Regions from separate parts of the Nigerium sp. genome, predicted to be linked through region 2. Evidence: riboswitches for the same ligand, from Rfam matches in the RefSeq annotation. Region 2 holds a riboswitch; the other holds the start of a gene.
The links. A riboswitch is a leader RNA that binds a small molecule or an ion and turns the genes downstream of it on or off. The one in region 2 is predicted to bind cobalamin.
Positions count from the first base shown of each region.

Region 1: another riboswitch for cobalamin. It lies ahead of WMJ97_RS04190 (cobalamin-independent methionine synthase II family protein); the one in region 2 lies ahead of mutA (methylmalonyl-CoA mutase small subunit).

Region 1 covers NZ_JBDHZL010000011.1:43,026-50,355, forward strand. The annotation lists gene WMJ97_RS04165 (TIM barrel protein) at 13-792, opposite strand; gene WMJ97_RS04170 (hypothetical protein) at 946-1,353, shown strand; gene WMJ97_RS04175 (transcriptional regulator) at 1,381-1,692, opposite strand; gene WMJ97_RS04180 (hypothetical protein) at 1,689-2,129, opposite strand; gene cobF (precorrin-6A synthase (deacetylating)) at 2,207-3,031, opposite strand; gene WMJ97_RS04190 (cobalamin-independent methionine synthase II family protein) at 3,048-4,277, opposite strand; cobalamin riboswitch at 4,295-4,518, opposite strand; gene WMJ97_RS04195 (HAD hydrolase family protein) at 4,636-5,034, shown strand; gene WMJ97_RS04200 (HAD hydrolase family protein) at 5,037-5,441, shown strand; gene WMJ97_RS04205 (sugar O-acetyltransferase) at 5,487-6,083, shown strand; gene WMJ97_RS04210 (CPBP family intramembrane glutamic endopeptidase) at 6,255-6,977, shown strand; partial or broken gene WMJ97_RS04215 (NAD(P)H-binding protein) at 6,979-7,330, shown strand, end outside.
Region 2 covers NZ_JBDHZL010000028.1:8,257-19,949, reverse strand. The annotation lists gene meaB (methylmalonyl Co-A mutase-associated GTPase MeaB) at 1-1,007, opposite strand, end outside; gene scpA (methylmalonyl-CoA mutase) at 1,000-3,210, opposite strand; gene mutA (methylmalonyl-CoA mutase small subunit) at 3,207-5,114, opposite strand; cobalamin riboswitch at 5,405-5,619, opposite strand; gene WMJ97_RS07145 (uroporphyrinogen-III synthase) at 5,709-6,824, opposite strand; gene WMJ97_RS07140 (FAD-dependent oxidoreductase) at 6,817-8,136, opposite strand; gene WMJ97_RS07135 (circularly permuted type 2 ATP-grasp protein) at 8,432-10,021, shown strand; gene WMJ97_RS07130 (alpha-E domain-containing protein) at 10,015-10,947, shown strand; gene WMJ97_RS07125 (transglutaminase family protein) at 10,944-11,693, shown strand, end outside.

The DNA.
Region 1 (7,330 bases), on a different contig from region 2:
ACCTGCGAACCCCTACGCGAACAGCTCCCGCAGAAACGCCAGGGAGGCGGCTTTTTGGACGTCCGGGATGTCGTGCATGATCTCCACCGACACGGGCCCGCGGTAGCCGGCAGCGTCCAGCGCCCGGACGAAAGCTCGATGCGGATACTGGCCCGTGCCGGGCTCGTTGCGTCCGGTGTCGGCGGTCTGGACCGCGCAGATCAGCGCCCCCGCGTCGACGACGTCGTCGAGCGACTCCCCCTCCTCGTCGATGTGGTAGAAGTCCACGGCGACGCCGATCTCCGGACGCCCCACCTCCCGCGCCAGCGACGTCGCCTCGCTCACCAGCCGCACGAAATTGCACTCCTTGATGTTCTGCGGCTCGATGCCGACGACGCAGCCGGAGCCGGCGAAGGCGTCCGCGCACCAGTGGTACGCCTCGAGAAGCTCAGCGCGGGCACGGTCGCGGTCGTAGCCGTCGGGCAGATTCCGCGACCAGGCGGCCCCGAAGACCGCGGAACCGGCGCCGGCGGCGTCCGCGACCTCGGCAGCCCGCGCGAAGTAGGTGCGCAGGGCGTCCTCGCTGCTGCGCCGGGGGCCCGCGATGAAGAGGCCCTGAGGAATGAACGACTGCAACACGTCGATCGCGATGATCTCGGCCGCGATCCGCCCCAGGGCGGCCGCGCCGGCGCGGGTGCCGTCGGGCGTCCCGAGGTCGAACTCGGTCAGCCGCGCCTCCAGGTAGTCGTAGCCCATGCGGGCGAGAGCGGCCGCGTTCTCGGTGCGGTCCGCGTAGCCGATGCGTCGTTGCATACGGCCAGCCTGCCAGAGCGGACGCCTGCGCGTGCGTTCCCGCGGGAACGCACGCAGCGTCCGGCAGGCCACCCCCGTGGGGACGCCGGGCGCCGTCGGCTGTCACCATGGGCGCATGAGATGTCGTCCTGCGCACCTTTCCGAAGATCCCCGATGAGCGACCTCGACCGCCTCGCCGAGCCCGATCGCGCCTGGGCGGACGCCGTGGTCGCCGCGTGCGCCCCGGTGTTCGACGCGGCCGGCGTCGGTTTCGTGTGGCAGTGCGTGACCGAGCCCGACGGACGCCTCGCCGCCCTCCTCTGGGAGGCCGACCCGCGCCTCTTCGACGCCCGCTACCCGGACGCCGGCCTACGCGAGTCGTACGGCAGCCAGTTCGACGAGGCACCCTGCATCGACTACTGGATCCACGTCGACCTCGCGGCGCAGACCGCCCGCCTCAACGTCGAGGGCTGGAGCCTGCCCGAGATCGTCGTCCCGCTCTCCGGCCATCCCAGCATGGACGCCGCCCGCCTCGCCGCGCTGGTCGCGCGGCTGCTCGGCGTCCGGCGGGAGGGCCCCTGACGACCCGGGGACGTTCCCGCGGGAACGTCAGGACGTCTCCGCCGACGCCCGCTCGGCTTCGGCGACGATCTCGCGCAGGGCGCTCACGTGCCTGCGATAAGCGGACGCCCCCCGTCGCGTCAGCGACAGCCAGACTCTGCGGGAGTCGGCCCGGTCCCGCTCCTGCTTGACGTACCCGGCGTCCACCAGCGCGGACACCTGCTTCGACAGCGCCGAGGCACTCAACTCCAGGTGATCGCGCACCACACCCAGCTCGACCGAGTTGCCGGCGATGAGCATCGCGCAGATCCGCAGCCGATGCGTGGGGTGGATCACCGGATCCAGGTCGGACGCGCTCATCGGCGCGTGCTCCGGTAATGGATCGCGGACCCGACCAGGTACACCACGCCGGCCCCCAGCGCGCACGGCACGATCAGCGCCGGGCCGACCGGGAAGAACGCGGCCTCGCGCAGCACCGCCGGGACGACCAGCAGCCCGATCGCGACCCCCACGCACGTCAGGAAGGCCACGCTCGACGGCAACGCGCTCGAGATGCCCATCGCCCGGGCCGCGCCGAGGTTCACCACCAGGATGGCCACCCCGATCGCGCACCAGCCCCAGATCCACGCCGGTTCGCCCAGCAGCAGGGACAAGCCCATCAGCGTCAGCAACGCCGCGTTCACGAAGTAGAGCCACGTCGGCCACGGAGCGTCCTTGACGGCCTTCTTGGCCGCGTCCACATCGGCGAGTGCCGCGCGGGCGGAGGCGGCGTCCTGAGCACTGAGGTTGTTTTCCATGACGGAAACTTTAGCTAGATGGTTTCCGTTGTGTCAACTGTTTCGTGGGCGGCAACGATCGCGGCCCCTGCACGCCGTCAGCGCCGCCGCAGCAGGTAGGTGTCGAACATCCAGCCTTTGCGAGCCGCCGCCTCGGCGCGGACGCGGAGCACCTCGTCGGCGATCTCCCCGAGCGGACCGGCCAGCAGGATCTCATCGGGGGTACCGAGGTAGGCGCCCCAGTAGAGGTCGATCCCCGTGGGGTCGATGTGGGCGAAGGTCTGGCGTCCGTCGAGCATGACGACGACGTCGTCGGCGTCGGCGGGCATGCCGTCGGACAGGAGCCGGGCGGGGCTGATCTGGACAGCCCGGCCCTGGCGGTTGAGCGGGATGCGGTGGCGGGCCGCGAGGGCCAGCACGGACGAGATGCCGGGGATCACGCGGACGCCGATCCGCCGGCCCGCGGGCGCGGCGTCCACCAGCTCGCGCACGATCGCGAGCGTGCTCTCGTACAGGCTCGGGTCGCCCCACACCAGGAATCCGCCCCGCTCGCCGTCGTTCAGGCCGGACGCCACGGCGTCCGACCACTGCGCGAGACGCTGGGCGCGCCACCGGGCGACCGCCGCCGGATAGTCGGCGGTCGTCTGCCAGGGACGCGGCGGGTCGCGCAACTCGACGACGCGCAGGGGTGGCTCAGGCGTCCGGTGGGCGGCCACCAGCTCGCGCCGGAACCGGACGGGCTCGTCGTACTCCTCTTCCTTGACGACCACGAAGAGGACGTCGAGGGACCGGATGGCCTTCACGGCCTCGAGCGTGATCCAGTCCGGGTCGCCGGCACCGATGCCGATGAGGGCGAGTTCCCTCGTCGCCGCACCTTCCGTCGCGCCGCGCTCACCCTCGGCAGCGTGCGTCTGACCAGCCATGACGTCGCCTCCCGGGCTACGACGCCGACGCGATCGCGCGTCGGGCGCCCTCGCCGAGGGTGCCCAGCTTCGCCCACGCGACGTCGGCATGGACACGTCCGCCCAGCCCGCAGTCGGTGGAGGCGATCACCCGGTCGGCGCCGACGGCGTCCGTGAATCGGCGGATGCGTTGGGCGACCAGGTCGGGGTGCTCCACGACGTTGGTGGCGTGGCTCACCACGCCCGGCACGAGGACGAGGTCGTCGGGCACCGCCACGTCGCGCCAGACCACCCATTCGTGCTCGTGGCGGACATTGCCGGCCTCGAAAGACAGCGACCCGACCCGGGCGTTGAGGACGACGGGGAGGATGTCGGCGATCCCGATGTCGGTGGTGTGCGGGCCGTGCCAGGAACCCCAGCACAGGTGGAGACGGACGAGCTCCGTCGGCAGACCCTCGATGGCGTGGTTGAGGGCGTCGATGCGGAGCTGGGTGAACTGCTGGTAGTCCGCGACGCTGGGCTCGGGCGTGATCTGGTCCCAGTTCTCGGCCAGCGACGGGTCGTCGATCTGAACGACGAGGCCGGCGTCCGTGATCGCGCGGTACTCCTCGCGCAGCGCGTCCGCCCAGGCCCAGATGTGCTCCTCGTCCGTGGCGTAGTACTGGTTCCCCACGCGGGCGGCGCTGCCCGGCGAGATGGCGGTCAGGAATCCCTGCTCGCCCGGCCGGAGGGCCGCCTTGAGGTTGCGGATGTCGGTGGCCACCGCGTCGTGCCCCGTGTAAGCGAGCCGTCCGGTGGTCGACGGGAACGCGGTGGCGATCGAGCCCGTGGAGACCCCGCCGACGTCGACCGGGTCGGAGTAGACGCGGGGGAAGAGCTGCCGATCCCGTCGGTTGGGGAACGAGGTCAGGCGGAGGTTGCCCGGGGTGGAGACGGCGTCCGGCTGGGTGAACAGGTCGCCGTCGGCGAGTTCGAGTCCGGAGACCCGCTGAAACGAGTACGACCACCAGGCGCCGTAGTCGACCGCGTTCGACATCGCCTTGCCGAACTCGCCGTCGCCCAGCAGCGTGATGCCGGCCTCCCGTTGCCGCGCGACGACGTCGGCGACCGCCTCGGCGACGAGCCGGTCGAACTCGGGGGTTTTCTGCAGCGTGAACCCGTCGTCGGCCAGCGTGCGGGCGGCGTTGGCGGCGATGAGGGCGTCCGTCCGGGGCAGGCTGCCGGACGTCGTGGTGCGAATCGCCTTGTCAGAGGTCGTGTTCGACATGCTCTCTCCTCGAAGCAGTGGTCTGTCTGAGCGCCGGCAGGTCTTCGGGCTCGAGGGCGGACGCCAAGGGCGTTGGTCCTACTGGGCGACGCTTCCCAGCCACCTGGCCAGTGCTCGATGCCGCCGGTCGTTCCCTCATACCGCTGCGGGGCAGCCCCGGAGTCGCACCGGGTTCCCTGTTGCCTCAGCCACCCGGCCCGGGAGGGGGTCCGGCGGCTGAACCAGCACCCCGGACAGTAATCACACGTGTGTTCTTCGTCAACGTGGCCCACGCGGGCGTCCGGGGCGGCCGACCGTCGCGCAAGCGACCCGCCGGGGCCGGGAATCGGTCTCCTCTGCGGCCGTCTAGAGTCAGCCCATGAGCCTCCGCGTGGTCGCCGTCGACATGGACGGCACGTTCCTGCGCCCCGACATGACCTACGACCGGCCCCGCTTCGCGCGGCTGCTCGCGCGGCTGGGCGAGCGCGGCGTCCGGTTCGTGGTGGCGAGCGGCAACCAGAGCTGGCAGTTGCGCTCGTTCTTCGAACCCACGGACGCCGTCGCCTTCGCCGCGGAGAACGGCCACTTCGTCTACGACACGGGCCGCGAGACGCCGCTCTTCGCGGTCGAGCCCGACCCAGCCCTCGGCCGCGCCCTCGTCGGCACGCTGGAAGACCTACGTCACCCCTACCTCGTCTCCTCGGTCGAGGGCGCCTGCATGCCACCTGGGTCCGGGACGCCGACGAGGCCTGGGCGCGGCTGTACTACCCGCGCCTGACGATGCTGGACGATGTCGGCGAGATCGCGGAGACGGTCGTGAAGGCGTCCCTGCGAGTCGACGACCCGGTCGCGGTCGCCGAACAGCTGAGCCGCGCGTTGGGCCACGGGGTCGCGGCGGCGGCGTCCGGCCCCGAGGACGTCGACGTGAACGCGCCCGGCCACCACAAGGCCACGGGACTCGCCCGACTCCTCGACCACTGGGGTGTCGACTGGGCGGACGTCGTCGCCTTCGGCGACAACCACAACGACCTCGAGATGCTGGACGCCGCGGGGCTCGCCGTCGCGATGGCGAACGCGCGCCCCGAGGTGAAGGACGCGGCCGACCGCGTCGCGCCGGCGAACGCTGCCGACGGCGTCCTGGAGGTGCTGGGCGAGCTCTTTCCGGCGCACGACCGCGCGCGGTGAAGCGCGCTTCCCCCGCCCATCCGACCACGAATCTGGAGGACCCCCATGACCCTCGACGCCCTGTTCGCCCGGATGGCGTCCGGCGCGATGTACGACGATCTCAGCCCCGAGCTGATCGAGGCACGCGCAGCGGCGGTCCGCGCGAGCGACGACTACAACGCGTCCTACGGCCGCCCGCCGGCCGAGCGCGAGGCGCTGCTGCACGCGCTGGTCGGGTCGGCGGGTGAGGGGGCGAGCTTCGAGCCGACGTTCCGCTGCGAGTTCGGGCGCAACATCCACCTCGGTGATCGCTTCTACGGCAACTTCGACTGCGTGATGCTCGACGGGGCGCCCATCACGACCGGGGACGACGTCCTGCTCGGCCCGAAAGTCGGCCTCTACACCGCCGACCACGCCCTCGACCCGGTCGAACGCCGCGAGGGAGCGTGCCGCGCAAGGACCATCACTCTCGGCGACAGCGTCTGGGTCGGCGGAGGCGTCACGATCCTCGGGGGCGTGACCATCGGAGACGGGGCCGTCATCGCGGCCGGCAGCATCGTCACCAAGGACGTCCCGGCGCGCACCATCGTCGCCGGAACCCCCGCGAGAATCCTCCGACGCATCACGGACGCCGACCGCTCCGGCTATCGGCCCACCCACTGAGGGGCCGGGAAAACCGCGAGCGTAGCGGCGTCGCGCCGCGAGCCAGCGCCGTTCGAACGGCTGACCTGCTTGTACAAGGTTTGTCTCACGTTTAGGGTGAGCGCAGCGACTCCCGAGAGGACACGCCCATGGCCGAGCCCGGCGACGCCGGCACCGTCGAGGTCTGACCCGGTGACCGATCCGTTCGGTGAGTTGCGGAGTTTCTTCACCGCCTCGCTGATCCGTCCGGTGGAGCGGAACCACGAGGAGAGCCCCGCCGTCCGCCGGCGTCGACGCGTCGTCGTCGGGGTCACCTTGGTGCTCGGGGCGGTCGCGCTGGGCCTGGCGCTGGCCGTCCGCCCGGGAGACCCGCTGTTCTACGCAGCCACCCTCGGGGTCGCCGCACTGTGGACCGTGGGCGCCTTCGCGTCCGGCCCCCTGCATCTGGGCCGCGGACGGGGCCGCTCCGGCGGCCCGACCCGCGGCGTCCTGCAGGGGCTGATCCTGGGGCTGATGCTGCTGGCGATCTTCCTGGCCGGCGCGTTCGTGGTCGCCCAAATCCCCTTCTTGCGCGCGCCCGTCGAGGGCCTGCTCAACCATGCCCGGTACGGATCCCTGTGGGTGGTCGCCATCATCACGGCCATCAACGGGATGGCCGAGGAGCTGTTCTTCCGCGGCGCCGTCTACGCCTCGCTCGACCGGCGGGTCAACGGGCTCGGCTCCGCGGTGTTGTACGCGTCGTCCACCCTGTTCTCCGGGGTGCCGCTGCTCACCTTCGCCGCTCTCTGCCTCGGGTTTCTCACCACCGCCCAACGCCGCGTCACGGGCGGGGTGTTGGGGCCCATCGCGTCTCATCTCACCTGGTCGCTGGGGATGCTCCTGGCGCTGCCCTACGTCTTCGCCCTGGGAGGCTGACATGACCCCACCCCTCGCTCTCGTGACCGGCGCCTCTGGAGCCGTCGGCGCCCGGCTCGTCCCCGCGCTCCTGGATGAGGGCTGGGCGGTGCGCGTCCTGGCCCGCACGCCGGCCAAGCTCGATCCGGCGTGGCGCGACCGGGTCGAGGTCGTCCAGGGGGACGCCTCCGACGCCGACGACGTGGCCGGCGCGCTCGCCGGGATCGGGGTCGCCTACTACCTGCTCCACTCCATGGACGCCGCCGGCCGCTTCCGCGAGCGCGACCGGGCACTCGCCCGGACCTTCGCCGCGGCCGCCCTCGACGCCGACGTGCAACGCATCGTCTACCTGAGCGGCCTGCATCCGGAGGGCG
Region 2 (11,693 bases):
TCCTGCCAGCCGAAGCCGGGCACCTCGCCGGCGTAGGCGGACAGGAACCGCGCGGAGGCGTCCAGGGCGCTCAGGGAGGACGTCCCCACCTGGGCGGCCAACTCGTGGCCCAGCGACGCGAGCTGGGGCGTGGAGCGCAGCGAATCCACCACGGCGCCCTCGATCTGGGCCCACATCCAGTCCACCTGCTGGTCGGCGCGCCGGCGCTGCAGGCCGACGGTCTCCTCGACCCAGGAGCGGTGCTCGCCGACGGCGTCCCACACCTCGTCGAGCCCCTGCCCGGTCAGCGCCGAGCAGGTGAGCACCGGGGTACGCCGCCCGCTGGACTCGTCGTTGATGAGCTTCATCGCGATCGACAGGTCCCGGGCCGTCACCCGCGCCTGGCCGGCGTTGTCGCCGTCGGCCTTGTTGACCGCGATGACGTCGGCGAGCTCCAGGATGCCGCGCTTGATGCCCTGCAACTGGTCGCCGGCGCCGGCCAGCGCCAGCAGCAGGAAGGTGTCGACCATGCCCGCCACGGCCACCTCGGACTGGCCCACCCCGACCGTCTCGACGATGACCGTGTCGAAGCCTGCGGCCTCCACGATGATCATCGCCTCGCGCGTGGCGCGCGCCACCCCGCCCAGGTGGCACCCCGACGGGGAGGGCCGGATGTAGGCGTCGTCGCTCTCCGACAGCTTACCCATGCGGGTGCGGTCGCCCAGGATCGAGCCGCCGGTGCGGGTGCTCGACGGGTCGACCGCGAGCACGGCCACCCGGTGGCCCGCCTCGATGAGGCGGCAGCCCAGGGCGTCGATGAAGGTGGACTTGCCCGCGCCCGGCACACCCGTGAGCCCCACCCGCGTGGCCTTCCCCGCGCTCGGCAGCAGCCGTGCGAGCAGGGCCCGGGCGAGCGGGCGGTGGGCCGGCAGCGACGACTCCACCAGGGTGATCGCCTGCGCAATGCCGGCGCGCTGGCCGTCCAAAACCTGGGCGGCCAGCGCGTCGACGTCGATCCTCCTACGCATCCGCGTCCGAGTCCTCGGACGCCTCGGAGGCGTCCAACAGCTCATGGAGCAGACGCACCGCCGCCTCCGGGATGACCGTGCCGGGCGGGTAGATGTCCATGGCGCCCGCGTCGCGCAGCGCCTGGAAATCCTGCTCGGGGATCACGCCGCCCACCACGATGAGGATGTCGGGACGGCCGCGCGCGTCCAGCTCCTTGCGCAGCGCGGGCACGAGCGTGAGGTGCCCGGCCGCGAGCGAGGACACCCCCACCACGTGGACGTCGGCCTCGATGGCCTGGCGCGCGGTCTCCTCGGGGGTCTGGAAGAGCGGGCCGACGTCGACGTCGAAGCCGAGGTCGGCGAAGGCCGTGGCGATCACCTTCTGGCCGCGGTCGTGGCCGTCCTGGCCCATCTTGGCCAGCAGAATGCGGGGACGCCGTCCCTCGGTCTGCTCGAACTGCTCGACGAGGCTGCGGGTTTCGTCCACGGCCGGGGAACTCCTCACTTCCTTGGCGTACACACCGGCGATGGTACGGATCTGGGCGGTGTAGCGCCCGAACACCTTCTCCATCGCGTCGCTCATCTCGCCGACGGACGCCATGGCGCGCCCGGCGTCGATGCACAGCTTGAGCAGGTTGCGGTCGGGGTCGGTCGGATCGGGGTTGGCCGCCGCCCACGTGAGCTTCTCGAGTGCCGCCTGGGTGGCCGCCTCGTCGCGCTCGGCCCGCAGCTTGACCAGCTTGGCCTTCTGCTCGGCGAGCACCTGGGAGTTGTCGACCTTGAGCACCTCGAGGGGGTCCTCGTGGTCGAGGCGGTACTTGTTGACGCCGATGAGGGGCTGACGGCCCGAGTCGATGCGCGCCTGCGTGCGGGCGGCCGCCTCCTCGATGCGCATCTTCGGGATGCCGGCCTCGATGGCCTTGGCCATGCCGCCCGCCTTCTCGACCTCGGTGATGTGGCCCCAGGCCTTGCGGGCCAACTCCAAGGTGAGCTTCTCGACGTAGGCCGAGCCGCTCCAGGGATCGATGACCCGGCAGGTGCCCGACTCCTGCTGGATGAACAACTGCGTGTTCCGGGCGATGCGGGCGCTGAAGTCGGTGGGCAGGGCGATCGCCTCGTCCAGGGAGTTCGTGTGCAGCGACTGCGTGTGCCCCTGGGTGGCGGCCATGGCCTCCACGCAGGTGCGGATCACGTTGTTGTAGACGTCCTGCGCGGTGAGCGACCAACCCGACGTCTGCGAGTGCGTGCGCAGGCTCATCGACTTGGGGTTCTTCGGGCCGAACTGGTTCACGAGCTTCGCCCACAGCATGCGGGCGGCACGCATCTTGGCGACCTCCATGAAGAAGTTCGTGCCGATCGCCCAGAAGAAGCTCAGGCGGGGCGCGAACTGGTCCACCTTGAGGCCGACCGACTCCCCGGCGCGGATGTAGTCGACGCCGTCCGCGAGCGTGTACGCCATCTCGATGTCGGCGGTCGCCCCCGCCTCCTGCATGTGGTAGCCGGAGATCGAGATGGAGTTCCACTTCGGCATGTTCGCGCTGGCGAAGGCGAAGATGTCGGAGATGATCCGCATCGAGGGCAGCGGCGGGTAGATGTAGGTGTTGCGCACCATGAACTCTTTGAGGATGTCGTTTTGGATCGTCCCCGCGAGTTGCTCGGGCTTCGCGCCCTGCTCCTCGGCCGTCACCACGTAGAGGGCCAGGATCGGCAGCACCGCGCCGTTCATCGTCATCGACACGCTCATCCGGTCCAGCGGGATGCCCGCGAACAGCTCGCGCATGTCGTAGATGGAGTCCACGGCGACACCGGCCATGCCGACGTCACCGGGGACGCGCGGATTGTCCGAGTCGTAGCCGCGGTGGGTGGGCAGGTCGAAGGCCACCGACAAGCCCTTCTGGCCGGCCGCGAGGTTGCGGCGGTAGAAGGCGTTGGACTCCTTCGCGGTGGAGAACCCCGCGTACTGCCGGATCGTCCAGGGACGGTAGGCGTACATCGTGGCGTAGGGCCCGTGGGTGAACGGGGGAATGCCCGCGTAGGTGTCCAGCCAGTCCATGTCCTGGTAGACGGCCTCGGTGAAGAGGGTGCCCACCGGGATCTGCTCGGGCGTGGTCCACGGCTCCCCGGTGCCGGCCTGCGCGGCCAGGGCGGCGAACCGCTCGGCGGCGTCCGCGGGCACCGAGGCGGTGCCCAGATCGATGGAATCGAAACGAGGAAGGGTGCTCACTGTGCAACTCCCATGAGGTCGAGGGTGTGGGTGAGGACGTCGACGACGTCCATGCCCAGGAAGAGGCGTCCGGCGAAGACCTGCTCGGCCTCCGCGGCGTCGTCGCCGAGCTCCTTGTAGGCGCCCGAGAGATAGACGGCCTTCGCGCCGGCGTCCTTGAGGGCCCTGGCGACCTCGAGGCCTTGCTCGGCGTAGACCTTCGCCGACGAGCACAGGTTGGCCACCTGGGCGCCGGAGGCCCGGAAGGCCTCCACGACCTCGGCGGTGGTGCCGCCCTCGCACTCGGGGGTCTCGATGCCGGCGATGTGCCACACCGGGGCGGAGAAGCCTTCGCGCCCGCCGAAGTCGCGCCGGGTGCCGAGGCAGGCCAGGAAGACCTGCGGCCGCTGCGGCGCCGACGCGGAGCGGTCGACGAGCGCCTCGAAGACCTCCGAGTCGCGGTGCCACGGCAAGCCGGCCCGCTCCGGGGCGTCCGGGAACGGCTTCGTCTCCACCGACTTGGCGCCGATGAGCGGGAACTCGCTCACTGCGGTGATCGGCTGCTTGCGGGTGGCCAGGCGCTTGGCGCGCTCGGCGTTCTCGGCATCCAGGACGCCGGCGACGTGCCCGCCGGCCAGGGCCGCGGCCATGCCGCCTGCCGCCTCCACGGCCTGGAACTGCGCCCAGCCGGCCTCGGCGAGGCTGCGGGTCAGTGACTCGACGTAGAAGGAGCCGCCGGCCGGGTCGTTGACGCGCCCGACGTTCACCTCCTCGGCGAGGATGATGCCGCTGTTCCGCGCGATCTTGCGGGCGAAGTCGTCGGCGGGCAGGCCCAGCGCGGCGCAGAACGGCAGCGTGGTGACGGACTCGGCCCCGCCGACGGCCGCCGAGAAGGTGGCGATCGTGCCGCGCAGGATGTTCACGTACGGGTCCTCGCGCGTGAGCTCGCGCCAGCTCGTGACGGCCTCCTGCCGGGCGCCCCGGCGCTCCTCGGCCACGCCGAAGACCTCGCCGACGCGCGCCCAGCAGGTGCGCAGCGCGCGCAGCCGGGCGATGGTGAGGAACTCGTCGTGGGTGGCTGTAACGCGGAAGTTGATGGCGTCGAACGCCTCGTCGGCGCTCACCCCCTGCTCGATGAGGGCGCGCACGTACTCCGTGCCGGTGGCCAGCGCCCAGGCCAGTTCCGCGACGTCGCCGGCGCCGGCGTTGTGGTAGATCGTGGCGTCCACCGTGATGGCGCGCGACTTCGTGTACCCGTCGAGGCGACGCACCCACCCCGCGAGCCCGGACAGGTCGGCGGGGCCGCCGTGCAGGGCCGCGAACCCGAGCGGGTCGATGCCCAGGTTGAGCTGCAGGTCTTCCTTCGCCTTGTCCGAGCCCTCGTACACGGCCAGCAGGGCCTCGGCGGCGCGTTGCTGGTCGTAGCGGCTGGAGACCTCCACCTTGGCCATGTCGAGCAGCACGTCGGCCAGGTCGTCGGCGAGGTCGTCCGGCTGCACGGCGTCGGGATCCACGCGCAGCCAGACGGAGGTGACGCCGCGCTCCAGATCGGTGAGCACGGCCTTCCGGGTGAACGCGGGGTCCGGGTCCTCGTGGAGCGCGCGGACGTCCCAGGCGTCCATCTCGCCGTTGCGCACCGTGGTGCCGCGCGTGAAGGGGACGACGCCGGGGTGGCCCAGGGGGCCGGGCACGTCGTCGGCGCGGTACATCGGCTTGATGTCCAGGCCGTCGAGGGTGTGCACGGTGAGGCGTTGGAGGCACTGCTCGGCGGTGAGTTGGTGGTCCGGTGGGCGGTTGCGGTTGAGAACCTTGGCGACCGCCACCTCCCACTCCTCTTCGGTGGCCGACGGGAAGTCCTCGGCCAAAGCAAGCTGTTCGGGTTCGTCCACGCCGGGGGCGGGGGCGACCGGATCGGTCGTGCTCATGCGACTCCTGCTCCTGAAAGGGTCAGGGTGCCTCTGCTCGGGCACCGGCTAGGTCATGCCAACCGGCGCGCAGAAGACGCGGCGGCAGTTCGTTGCCCCGCTGGTCTGCGTCGCGACCCCCGGCCAGCCGCCGTGGGCGGCGTCGACGGGGGTGGGCACCGTCGTGCCCATCGCACACACCCGGGGGTGCGGTGGCTGGCAATCTTCATGTCTGCTCCTCGGCAATGGCCACGCCCCGGGGAGCTTGCGGGTCACCAACCCGCGCACCCTCCAGGGGCACCGACGCGACGGCTCACGCCGCCACGGCTGGCAGGTCTTCGGGCTCAGGGGCGTTTCGGGATCGCTCCCGGCCTTCCTCCATCACCGCTTCCCAGGCCGTGTGGCCCAGTGCGTCGGTGTGATGTCGTTCCCCTTCACCGCTGCGGGACAGCCCCGGAATCACACCGGGTTCCCTCTTGCGGCGGCTCGCCTGACGACGGGCCGCACCAGCACCGGTCACACTACACAGAACGCCGCGGCGAGGAGGCCGGACCGCGCAATCGGGGCGATCGTCCAGGTGTGCTGCGCGTGGGGCGCGCTTGTGCGTCGGTGGCGTCAGGGCGCCAGCCGGTAGCCGCGCCGTAGGACGGTCTCGATGATCGGCAGCGGCAGCGCCCGCCGGAGGCGGGAGATCGCCATCTCGAGCGCGTGCTCGGTGCCGAGCCCGGACGTCTCCGCCAGCAGCGCCGGTCGCGAGACCACCGCCCCCGGACGCTCGGCGAGCGTCTTCATGATCGCGACCTGAGCGGGCGACAGCGGGACGAACACCTCGCCGACGATCGCGCCCGCGCTCCGGACGATGACCTCGCCCCGCGACGTCTCGGCCCGGACGCCCACCGTCCGGGCCACCTCGGACGCCAGCAGCTTCACCATCGCCCCTTGCCGGAACCGGTCGGGCACGAACGGCGTCACCCCGGCCGCCTCCAGCGGCGCGGCGCACACCGGCCCGATCGCCACGGCGGCGACCCCCGAGTTCAGCGCGGCGATGAAGTCGTCCCGGCGGCCCAACTCCTCGGCCAGGGCGAGCACGGCGTCCACGGCCGGTGCCGCGGCGAACGTCACGGCGTCCAACCGGTGGTCGCAGACCTGCCGCACCAGGTCGGCCAGGCGCCCGGCCTGGTCGGCCGACTCCCAGCGGTAGGGGGCGACGGTGAGCACCCGCGCGCCCGCCGAGCGCAGCCGGTCGACCTCGTGGACGTCGGTCAGCCCGTGCAATTGGACGCCCACGCGCAGCCCCGACACGCCCTCGGCGAGCAGGTCGCTCACGACCTCGGCCATCGTCTCGGGGGTCGCCCCGACCGGGTCGGGCAACTCGAGCGCCCGCACCTGGCCCTTCGCCTTGTTGCCGCGCACCGCCAGCCGGGTGCGGCCCAGCAGCGCCCGCAGGTCGTCGCCGAGGCCGGCCCCGTCGGCGGTCTCCAGCCACCGCCGCAGCCCGTACCCCGTCGTCACCAGGACGACGTCGGGGTCGAGCGCCAGCACCGCGCGGGTCTCCGCGACGACGGCGTCGACGTCGTCGCGCGTCGCCAGCCGCAGCGCGGGGGCGCGCAGCACCTGCGCCCCGCGACGCTCGAGACCCCCGATGAGTTCGTCGGCCCGGCGGTGCGACGTCACACCGATGCGGAAGCCGGCGAGCTCGCTGGGGGGATTCAGTTCGGCAGCCTCAGACACCGATCGCCTTTCGGTGGGGGACGTGGGACGGACGCCTCGCGCCCGGCGCCGCGCCGACCGGACGCAGCGGCACGGCGGGGGCGACCGACTCCTCGACGAACGACAAGAAGGTGGACGCCGGCTCCTCGAGCGGCTGGCCCACCAAGGGCAGCAGCGCGTCGAAGGGGGAGGCGTCCCCGACGAACACCCCGCCGAGGAGGGTGCGGCAATCCGAGGCCAGCACGATCTTCTGGAACAGCCCGCGGGCCGGGTCCGAGTACATCACATCGAGCGCCCCGGGCGTCCGCGACGCCGCGTCCCCGAAGGTCGCGACCTCGATGCCGGGCAGCCGCAGCGCCACCGATGCGAGGTGGCCCGCGTAGCAGGCGGCGCGCCCGGACAACCGGGCCGCGGCGACCTCCGCCATCGCATCGGCCGCGGCGCCCAGGCCGCCGGTACGGCCGCCGTGGCTGGCCACCTCGCCGATGGCGTAGATGTGCGGGTCGGACGTCCGGCACGACGCGTCGACCAGGACGCCCCCGTCGTCGGCGACCGCCAACCCCGCCTCCGCGGCGAGACCGTCGCGCGGGCGCGTGCCGACGGCGGCGACGACCAGGTCGGCCGGCACGGACGCCCGATCGCGGAACTGGACGCCCGTCACCTCGTTGCCCGCGTCGAGGGCGATGCCCACCGGACGCCTGCCCAGGTGCAGCGAGATCCCCGCCGCGCCGACGACCGCGTTCAGCGCCCGACCCGGCGCCTCGCCGAGCTGCTCGGCCATCAGCCACGGCCGGGCCTGCACGATGCCGGACCGGGCCCCCAGGCCGCGCAGCCCGCTGGCGACCTCCAGCCCCCAGACGCCGCCGCCGACCACCAGCGCGACCGGCGGACGCCCGAGGCGTCCCTTCTGCCGCTCCACCTCGGCGCGGATCGCCGCGACGTCGTCGACGGTGCGTAGCCCGAGCGCGCGGTCCGCGCCCGGCACCTTCAGCGTCGCCGCGCGCGAGCCCGTGGCCAGCACGCAGTAGTCGTAGCGGTGCTCGCCGGACGCGGACGCCACCGTTCTCTTGCGGCGGTCGATGCCGAGGGCCCGGTCGCCGACGCGGAGGTCGACGCGGGCGTCGTCCCAGATGTCGGGATCGAGAGTGAGGTCTGTCTCGGTGGTGATCGTCGCGGGCAGGGCGAGGCGGTCGTACGGACGCCGCGGCTCCTGGGTCAGGACGGTCACGCGGGCGTCCGTCGGGGCGATGGCTAGGTAAGACGCCACGAAGCGGTGAGCAGCGGGGCCGCCGCCGATGACGACGACCCGTACGCTGGCGGGGGTGTCGGACATGCGTCGACCTTAAAGAGCGACCGTTGCCCGGCGGTTCCGGGCATGTAACGGTCGCTTTTCAGGCGACTCACTGCGCGCCCATGCGTCTCCGACAAGGGGGGACGCCCTTCCTCCCGCCGCCCGTCGCGGGATGGCGGCGCGCCATGCGGCGGTGGGGTGTCCCGAAGCCGGCGCTGCGCGGCTAGCGAGGATGTCTGCCGGGCCCGCAAGGGCGTCCGGATGAGCCCGACGGCGACTCACCCGAAGGGGGATCTTCGATACCCGCCTGTAACAGATAGCCAATAGTGTGTGCCTCGTGACAAGCGGACTGTTCGACGACTACGCAGGCTCAGGGCCGGCCTACGACGAGATGCTTGGCGGCGACGGCGTGCGGCCTGCCTACAGCTCCGTGCTGCGTCAGATGCGCAAGCTCAGTGATGAGGAAATCCGTTCGCGGTCCGACTACGTGAAATCCACGTACGTCGACCAGGGCGTGACCTTCGACTTCGGCGGCGAGGAGCACCCGTTCCCGCTCGACATCGTTCCCCGGGTCCTGCTCTACGACGAGTGGGTCACGGTCGAGTCGGGCGTGAAGCAGCGGGTGAAGGCGCTGGAGGCCTTCCTCGACGACGTGTACACGCGGGGGCAGCTGTTCGAGGACGGTGTGGTGCCGCGCCGCGTCGTGATCTCCTCGCCGCACTTCCACCGCGCGATGTACGGCGTCCGGCCCCCGAACGGCGTGCACGTCCAGGTGGCCGGCATCGACCTGATCCGCGACAACGAAGGCACGTTCCGGGTGCTGGAAGACAACGTGCGGGTTCCGTCCGGCGTCTCCTACGTCATGACCAACCGGCACGCTCTGTTCTCGGCGCTGCCCGAGGTCACCAACCGGCACCGGATCCGTCCGGTGGAGAACTACCCGGCGAAGCTGCTGGCGGCCCTGCGGGCCGCGGCGCCCGCGGGGGTGTCGGATCCGACGGTCGTCGTGCTCACCCCCGGCGTCTACAACTCCGCCTACTTCGAGCACACGCTGCTCGCGCGCACGATGGGGTGTGAGCTCGTCGAGGGCCGCGACCTCGTCTGCCACGGCGGCCACGTGTCGATCCGCACGACGCGGGGCCTGCGTCCGGTGCACGTCATCTACCGGCGCGTCGACGACGACTTCCTCGACCCGGCCGTCTTCCGTTCGGATTCGGTGCTCGGCTCCGCGGGCCTCATCAACGCGGTGCGGGCCGGCAACGTGACGCTGGCGAACTCCGTGGGCAACGGCGTCGCCGACGACAAGCTCATCTACACCTACATGCCCGACATCATCCGGTACTACCTGTCGGAGGAACCGATCATCCCCGGCGTCGACACGTGGCGCTGCGAGGAGCCCGACCAGCTCGAAGAGGTGCTCGACCGTCTCGACGAGCTCGTTCTGAAGCCGGTCGACGGCTCGGGCGGCAAGGGCATTGTGATCGGCCCCAAGGCAGACAAGGCCGAGCTGGACGATCTGCGGGTCAAGGTCATCGAGAACCCGCGCGGGTGGATCGCGCAGCCGGTCGTCCAGTTGTCGACGGTGCCGACGATGATCGACGGGCAGATGAAGCCGCGGCACGTCGATCTGCGTCCGTTCGCGGTCAACGCGGGCGGCGGCGACATCTTCGTCCTGCCCGGCGGGTTGACCCGCGTCGCGCTGCCCGAGGGGCAGCTCATCGTGAACAGCTCTCAGGGCGGCGGCTCGAAGGACACGTGGGTGCTCGCCCGCGACGGCGTCCGCAGCCGCCAGCGGCGCACGAAGCCGCGTGTCCGGCAGTCGATCGCGGCGTTCGTGCCGCGCGAAGAGCTGGGCGTCGAGGCCGTCACGCGTCAGCAGGAGCAGCAGCAACAGCAGAACCAGGCCGGAACGGAGACCTCATGCTGAGCCGCATCGCCGAGTCGCTGTTCTGGATCGGCCGGTACCTCGAGCGCGCCGAGGACACCGCGCGCACCCTGGACGTGCACCTGCAGCTCCTCATCGACGATCCCTCGGTCGATCAGGAGGCCGCGGCGCGCGCCCTCCTGAGCGTCATGGGCGCGGAGGACCCGAACCCGGGCGCGAACCTCGAGTCCGAGGTCATGCGCCTGCTGTGCTACGACGACGACTCGCCGTCGTCCGTGGTGAGCGCGATCGGCGGCGCCCGCGAGGCCGCCCGCCGGGCGCGCGAGACGGTCTCGACCGAGATGTGGGAGGCCATCAACACCACGTGGAACGCGGTGCGGGGCGGACGTCTGCAGCGCATGCGTCCGGCGAGCATGTTCCGCTCGATCAAGGAGCGCACCGCCGTCATCGCCGGCATCTCCGACAACACGATGAGCCATGACGAGGGCTGGCACTTCCTCGTGCTGGGCCGCAACCTGGAGCGGGCCGACATGACGGCGCGGCTGATCACGACGGCGATCGCGTCGTCGGGCAGCGCGGCGGCCTGGGCCAACGTGCTGCGCGGCTGCGGGGCCCACCACGCGTTCATCCGGACGTACGGCGGCACCGTCAACGACCGGGACGCCGCGGAGTTCCTCCTGCTCGACCGGCTGTTCCCGCGCTCGCTGGTCTACACGCTGCAGACCGCCGAGCAGTCGCTCGCCGAGCTCGATCTGGGGGAGCGCCGCACCGGCTTCGAGAGCGACGCCCAGCGGCAGCTGGGCACGGCGCGGGCGTCCCTGGAATACCGGCGCACGAGCGAGGTGCTGGAGGGGCTGCCCGACCGCATGGCCCGGCTGCAAGTCCGGCTCAATCAGGCCGGTTCGGCCATCTCGCAGCGGTATTTCGAGGGGGCAACCGCCGCCCAGTGGATTGGAGGCAACTGGTGAGCCGGCAGATCCGGATCGTCCACACGACCGGGTACACCTACCCGGGCGGCGCGACGGCGTCGTTCAACGAGGCGCGCATGACCCCGCGCTCGACCCGCGAGCAGCTCGTCTTGACCAGCTCGATCACCGTGTCGCCCCTGCCCTGGATGAGCCGCTACGTGGACTACTGGGGCACGCAGGTCGACAGCTTCGAGGTGCACGAGCGCCACGACCGGCTGAACGTCGTCGCGACGAGCACCGTCGAGGTCGAGCGTCGTCCGCTCGAGATCGAGGGGCTCACCTGGGAGCAGCTCCTCGCCCCCGAGCAGGAGGAGGCCCACACCGAGTGGCTCCACTGCACCGAGCGCGTCCAGCCCGGCGAGGAGTTGCGCGCGATCACCCGCGCGGCGGCCGACAGCACCGAGCGGCCTCGCGACTGCGTCCGGAGGGTGCTCGACGCCATCGCGGGCCACATTCAGTACCTCCCCGGCTCCACCGACGTCCATGCGCGCGCGGTCGATTCGTGGAGCGCCGGCGCGGGCGTCTGCCAGGACCTGGTGCACCTATCCCTCGGCGCCCTGCGCGAGGTGGGCATCCCGGCCCGGTACGTCTCCGGCTACGTCATGCCGTCGGCGGACGCCGTGGTCGGCGAGAAGACGACCGGCGAGTCGCACGCGTGGCTGCAGTACTGGGACGGCGCGTGGGTCGGCATCGACCCGACGCTCGGCGGCGTCGAGCCCGGCGAGTTCCACGTGGAGGTCGGGATC